2 regions of the Polaromonas sp. P1_A2 genome follow, and region 2 is predicted to be linked to the other one. Evidence: predicted binding sites of a transcription regulator. Region 2 holds the regulator's gene; the other holds the start of a gene.
The links. Region 2 encodes HrcA, which represses chaperone genes, less so after heat shock. Its sites were predicted from a motif close to TTAGCACTCNNNNNNNNNGAGTGCTAA; they were not measured.
Positions count from the first base shown of each region.

Region 1: the regulator HrcA is predicted to act here: its motif matches at 1,945-1,971, upstream of AC1D09_RS15535 (co-chaperone GroES).

Region 1 is NZ_JBFTZI010000003.1:732,439-735,835, forward strand. It holds gene AC1D09_RS15520 (CHASE3 domain-containing protein) at 1-1,274, shown strand, start outside; gene AC1D09_RS15525 (hypothetical protein) at 1,259-1,465, opposite strand; gene AC1D09_RS15530 (hypothetical protein) at 1,486-1,695, opposite strand; gene AC1D09_RS15535 (co-chaperone GroES) at 2,067-2,357, shown strand; gene groL (chaperonin GroEL) at 2,487-3,397, shown strand, end outside.
Region 2 is NZ_JBFTZI010000001.1:752,602-755,998, forward strand. It holds gene recN (DNA repair protein RecN) at 1-35, opposite strand, end outside; gene AC1D09_RS03525 (NAD kinase) at 54-929, opposite strand; gene hrcA (heat-inducible transcriptional repressor HrcA) at 978-1,997, shown strand; tRNA gene AC1D09_RS03535 (tRNA-Ile) at 2,043-2,119, shown strand; tRNA gene AC1D09_RS03540 (tRNA-Arg) at 2,147-2,223, shown strand; gene AC1D09_RS03545 (hypothetical protein) at 2,382-2,633, shown strand; gene greB (transcription elongation factor GreB) at 2,678-3,247, shown strand; gene AC1D09_RS03555 (RelA/SpoT family protein) at 3,266-3,397, opposite strand, start outside.

The sequences.
Region 1 (3,397 bases), on a different contig from region 2:
CGCAGGCCCACCTCACACGCAGCCATGTCCAGCGGCTGCTGCGCGACGTGCTCGATGCGGAGACCGGGCAGCGCGGCTACCTGCTGACCGGCGACACCATGTACCTGGAGCCCTACAAGGCCGCCATCGCGGACATCGGCCAGACGCAGGACCAGCTGCGCGAGCTGCTCGCCACCCGCCAGGATCTGGCCGGCACGCTGTCGCTGCTGGGACGCACGGTGCAGCGCAAGCTGGCGGAGATGGACCTGTCCATCCGCATGAAGAACGAAGGCAAGGACGAGGCCTGGCGTTTTGTCCTGACCACGGAGGTGGGCAAGGAGCAAATGGACGCCATACGCAACAGCGCCGGCCGGCTCATCGAAGAAACCAACCAGGACACCGCCAGGGGCTACGCGGAGGTCCGGCGTTCGCTGCTGCTCACGCGCATAGGCATCACCCTGGTGGCGACCGTCGCCTTTGTGGCCTTCTGGCTGTATTTGCGCCAGACCGCCGCCCTGGACCAGGCTGGGCAGCGCCAGCAACTGGCATTGCAGGCCGAGCGCGACCTGCTGAACGTCCAGGTCAAGGAGCGCACCAGTCGGCTGGCCGAGCTGGCCACCCACCTGCAGCAGGTGCGGGAACAGGAAAGAGAGCACCTGGCGCGCGAACTCCACGACGAGCTCGGCGCGCTGCTCACGGCCGCGAAGCTCGACATCACGCGCATCAAAGCCAGGCTGTCCGGCGAAAACGGCGACTTGCCGGCCCGCATCGAGCACCTGATTGAAACGCTCAACAGCGGCATCGCCCTGAAGCGGCGCATCATCGAGGACCTTCGCCCTTCCTCGCTGTCCAACCTCGGGCTGCTGCCGGCCCTGGAAATCCTGACGCGCGAGTTCGCCCAACGTTCGGGCTTGAGCATCGTCACCAACCTGGAGCCGGCGGAACTGGACGAAACCGTACAGCTGACGGTCTACCGGCTGGCCCAGGAGGCCCTGACCAATATTGCCCGCTATGCGCAGGCGCAGAACGTGGAAATCAACCTGCTGAGCTACAAGGACTACATCATCGTGACCGTGCACGACGACGGCCGGGGCTTCGATCCGCAAGCCGTGCAGGCATCCAGCCACGGCCTGCAGGGCATGCGCCACCGGGTGGAGGCCTCGGGCGGCCACCTGGAGATCAACACAACCCAGGGCACGACCATTTCGGCCACGCTGCCGCTGCTGGTGCGCCGGACCGCGGCGGCGCATGTGGCGGGCGGCGCGACTGAAGGCCCGCCTCAGCCGCGCGTGTAAGGCGTCTTCCCGACATGCGGGGTATGGCCCAGTTCCTCGGAGGGCTGGCCATCGGCCTTGGGTTCGGGGATGGTTTTGTTGGTGCCTTCCCGGCCGAAGTCATCGGAGGGGGTCTTTTTGGGCCGGCTCGCGGGAATTTTTGTGCCGCCGGCACGAGGGCTTTCCGGCGTGGCGCTGGTTTTAGATTTCATCGCCCGTCCGCCGGAATCCATCAGGTGACAAAACTGCTGCAGCTTGTGGCGCAGCCGGGCCCACCCGCCGCCTGAGGCTTTGCCGATACCACCGGCAGGCCGAAATCCTTGCCGGACACCGGAAAAGGCCAGGGATGGCGCGAGCGGACCGGCTCGGCCGCAGGCTCCCGCGCCGGGCGCATGGCGCGGCTGTCCTGGGCTTCTTCGCGTGGAAAACTGTCTAAAAACATGGTGATGCCGGGTCCGGCCCCTGAATGAAGAGGATTTGACTTTAGGGGCCGGCATGGGTGGCAGGTCGTCAGCGGCAGAGGAATTCGGTGTAGGACAAGCTCGGATCGGGCGCACGCCCGGCATCCAGGCCAATCCCTTGGCGCCGGGTGGCAACGGGGGCCCAGCCCACGCCACAGCGTCCCGCTGCACACTTGAAAACAGGATTTTCCAGCGCGTCGCCTTGAAAACGCCCCGAATTGCCCCTATGATTAGCACTCGATGGTATTGAGTGCTAACAAGGCCTCATCAATCCACCAAAGTTAACAAGCACCCACTTTACGCGGGTGCTTTTTGATTCCCCAAACCCAGTGTTCTCAAACAAGGAGCTCTCATGAAACTTCGTCCTTTGCACGACCGCGTGATCGTCAAACGCGTGGAAAACGAAACCAAAACCGCTTCCGGCATCGTCATTCCCGACAGCGCCGCTGAAAAGCCTGATCAAGGCGAAGTGCTGGCCGTTGGCCCCGGCAAAAAGAACGACAAGGGCGAACTGAGCCCCGTGGGCGTCAAAGTGGGCGACCGCGTGCTGTTCGGCAAATACAGCGGCCAGACCGTCAAGGTCGACGGCGACGAACTGCTCGTCATGAAAGAAGAAGACCTGTTTGCAGTGGTTGAAAAATAATTCGCAATGCGAATTATTTTCGTCGAGGCTAACTTTGCGAAGCGAAGTTAAGGGCCGAAAGGCCCGGCCGGAGACAAAAGTAAATCTTCACCACAAACCCCTTATTAACTGAATTCTGGAGAATTAAACATGGCAGCAAAAGACGTCATTTTCGGCGGCGAAGCCCGCGCACGCATGGTCGAGGGTGTGAACATCCTGGCCAACGCCGTCAAGGTAACCCTGGGCCCCAAAGGCCGTAACGTGGTTCTGGAGCGCTCGTTCGGCGCCCCCACGGTGACCAAGGACGGTGTGTCCGTCGCCAAGGAAATCGAACTGAAGGACAAGCTGCAGAACATGGGCGCGCAGATGGTCAAGGAAGTCGCTTCCAAGACCTCCGACAACGCCGGCGACGGCACCACCACCGCCACCGTCCTGGCACAAGCCATCGTCCGCGAAGGCATGAAGTACGTTGCCGCCGGCATGAACCCCATGGACTTGAAGCGCGGTATCGACAAGGCCGTGCTGGCCCTGACCGAAGAGCTCAAGAAGGCCTCCAAGCCCACCACCACCTCCAAGGAAATCGCCCAGGTCGGCTCGATTTCCGCCAACTCCGACGAATCCATCGGCAAGATCATTGCCGACGCGATGGACAAGGTTGGCAAGGAAGGCGTGATCACCGTGGAAGACGGCAAGTCCCTGCAAAACGAACTCGACGTCGTCGAAGGCATGCAGTTCGACCGCGGCTACCTCTCCCCTTACTTCATCAACAACCCTGAAAAGCAGTCCGCGCTGCTGGACAACCCCTTTGTGCTGCTCTACGACAAGAAGATCAGCAACATCCGCGACCTGCTGCCCACCCTGGAGCAAGTCGCCAAGGCCGGCCGTCCACTGCTGATCATCGCCGAAGAAGTCGAGGGCGAAGCCCTGGCAACCCTGGTGGTGAACACCCTGCGCGGCATCCTGAAGGTCGTGGCTGTCAAGGCTCCCGGCTTCGGCGACCGCCGCAAGGCCATGCTGGAAGACATCGCTGTCCTGACCGGCGGCAAGGTCATCGCTGAAGA
Region 2 (3,397 bases):
ACAAAATCGCGAAGCGAGATGCTTTTGAGGCTCATAAGGTGGATACGGGCCGGTCAGGCCCCGCCTTCATTCCAGTGGAGTTTTTTGCGCAAGGTGTCAAAGTAGCTCCAGCCCTTGGGATGGAGAAAACGCATCTGGTGCTCCGAACGCCTGACGGTGATGCGGTCGCCGTGCAGCAGGCTGGCCAGCGACTGCATGTCGAAATTGGCGCTGGCGTCCCGGCCGGCGACGATTTCAATCGTGATCTCGCCCGAGTCTGACAGCACGATGGGCCGGTTCGACAGGGTGTGCGGCGCAATCGGCGCCAACACCCAGCCGGCAATCGAGGGGTGCAGCAGCGGGCCGCCGGCCGACAGCGCATAGGCCGTGGAGCCGGTGGGCGAGGCGATGATCAGGCCGTCGGCGCGCTGGTTGGCCACGAAGCGGCCGTCCACCTCCACGCGAAGCTCCACCATGCCGGCGGTCGCCCCGCGGTTGACCACCACGTCGTTCATGGCGGTGGCGCTGAAGACGCAGCGGCCGTCGCGCACCACCTTGGCCTGCATCATCCAGCGGCGGTCTTCCTCGTACTCGCCGCGCAGCATGGGGATCAGCGTGGCCTGGTAGCCCTCAAAGGCGATGTCCGTGATGAAGCCGAGCCGGCCCTGGTTGATGCCCACCAGCGGGATGCCGAACTGCGCCAGCAGCCGGCCTATGCCCAGCATGGTGCCGTCGCCGCCGACCACCAGGGCCAGGTCGCACTGGGCGCCTATGCCGGCCGCGTCCAGCGTCGGGAATTGCGTGAGGCCGGTGTTGCTGGCGGTGTCCTGCTCTATCGCCACCTCGCAGCCCTGGGTGCCCAGGAAATGCGCGATATCCTCCAGCGCCGACCGGGAACCTTGCGCGTGGTACTTGCCGATCAGGGCGACATGGCGGAATTGCGACTTCATCGGCAAATTACATCACAACATCCGGCCCAGGCTTCGTAGAATGTCGGCATGCTTGATGATCGTGCGCGGTTGCTTCTCAAGGCGCTGGTGGAGCGCTACATTGCCGACGGGCAACCGGTGGGTTCGCGCACGCTGTCCAAGGCCTCGGGTCTGGAGCTGTCTCCCGCCACCATCCGCAATGTCATGAGCGACCTTGAGGAGCTCGGCCTGATCGTCAGCCCGCACACCTCGGCCGGCCGTATTCCCACGGCGCGCGGCTACCGCCTCTTCGTCGACACCATGCTGACCACGCAGCGCGACCCGTTCCCCGCCGCCGGCCAGATAGGTGCGCCCCGGCTCGCGCCCGACCAGCCGCAGAAGGTGCTCAGCAACGCGGCGCACATGCTGTCCAGCCTGTCGCAGTTCGTCGGCGTGGTCATGGCGCCGCGCCGGACCTCGGTGTTTCGCCATATCGAGTTTTTGCGCCTGTCGGAAAAACGCTTCCTGGTGATCATCGTGTCGCCCGACGGCGACGTGCAGAACCGGGTCATCTTCACCGAAGCCGACTACACCCAGTCGCAGCTCGTGGAGGCGGCCAATTTCCTCAATTCGCACTACGCCGGCATGGCCATCGAGGAAGTGCGCGAGCGCCTGAAAAACGAAGTCGAGGCGCTGCGCGGCGAGATCGCCACCCTGATGCAGGCCGCGGTCAAGGTCAGTTCCGAGGCCATCGAATCGCGCGACGAGGTCGTGATCTCCGGCGAACGCAACCTGCTGGCCGTCAGCGATTTCTCCGGCGACATGGGCAACCTGCGCAAGCTGTTCGACCTCTTCGAGCAAAAAGCGCAGCTGATGCGCCTGCTCGACGTGTCCAGCCGCGCCGAAGGCGTTCGCATCTACATAGGCGGCGAAAGCCAGGTCGTTCCCTACCAGGAGCTGTCGGTGGTGACAGCGCCCTATGAGGTCGACGGCCAGGTCGTGGGCACGCTGGGCGTCATAGGCCCCATGCGCATGCCCTACGAAAAAATGATCCAGATTGTCGATATCACCTCCAAACTGGTCAGCACCGCCCTCAGCCACAGCAAGTAGGCCCGGGAACCGGCCCCGGACGCCCTTACAATCTCCCTCTTGTGTGGGGCGTTAGCTCAGTTGGTTAGAGCAGAGGACTCATAATCCTTTGGTCGAGTGTTCAAGTCACTCACGCCCTACCATTTAAATAAGCTATAATTTGAGGCTTAGCGGCTGTAGCTCAGTTGGATAGAGTACTTGGCTACGAACCAAGGGGTCGTGGGTTCAATTCCTGCCAGCCGCACCACTTTCATTAGTGATTTCAATAGCTTAGAGGCTCACCCCTCTAGGCTATTTTTCTTTCTGCCTGGGGTTTAGTGGTTTTCCTGGGGCCGGGCGGCGCCGTATGGGCTGTACGGCCGGCGGGTGCTCCGCTATTCTGGATGCTCATTCCGGAGGAGAGACATGGAAGCACTGAAGGTCGAGGACCACGGCGAGTGGCTCAGTTTTGGGATTTCGCATGCGGGCCAGGCGATTCCCGTGAAAATTTCACGCGAGGTGATGCAGGAATTTTTCGGCGCCGCGCCGGGAGACTCCCTGAAAAAAGCCTATGAGCTGGATGCCGAGATGATCCATGCCCGGGCCGCCGACCTCGTCGTGGCGGGCACGAGCTACACGCCTGACAATCCCCTGGTCCTGAGGATGGAAGATTTTTAGGGGCATTCGCGGCTGGCGGCCATGAATGCTAAGGTGGCCGGAGCATGAACAAAGCCTTTACCAAAGAAACCGACGAGCCCGAGGACGACGAGCCCGCGCTCGCGCCCCTGCCCGGCGGGGGCAAAAACTACATCACGCCGCAGGGCTACGAGCGCCTGCGCGGCGAGTTGCTGGACCTGATAGACAACGAGCGACCCAAGATGGTCGAGATTGTTCACTGGGCCGCCAGCAACGGCGACCGCTCGGAGAACGGCGACTACCACTACGGCAAAAAGCGCCTGCGCGAAATCGACAGGCGCATCCGCTTCCTGACAAAAAGGCTGGAAATCGCGGAAGTCAGCAATCCCTCCATCCACCACGGCAGCGACCAGGCCTTCTTCGGTGCCACCGTGACCTATGCCGATGACGAGGGCGTCGAGCGCGTCGTGACCATACTCGGGATCGACGAGGCCAACAGCGCCCTGGGGCAGATCAGCTGGATATCGCCCGTAGCCAGGGCGCTGCTCAAGTCGCGCGTGGGCGATGAGGTCAGCCTGGTGACGCCACAAGGCGTGCAGACGCTGGAAGTGCTCAAGGTGGACTACCCGGCGCCCGATGGGCGCATGGCCGGCTAACTGCCCCTAAGAGCCGTTCTAACCGGTTGATTTGGCGCGCTGAACCCTCAGGACTGAGGGCGTGCGCTTGACGCTGCGCAAGGCCGAGGCCAGGTGGACGCGGTCGCGCACCGCCACGCCAAAGCGCAGGTCGGTCGCGTCGTGCGAAGG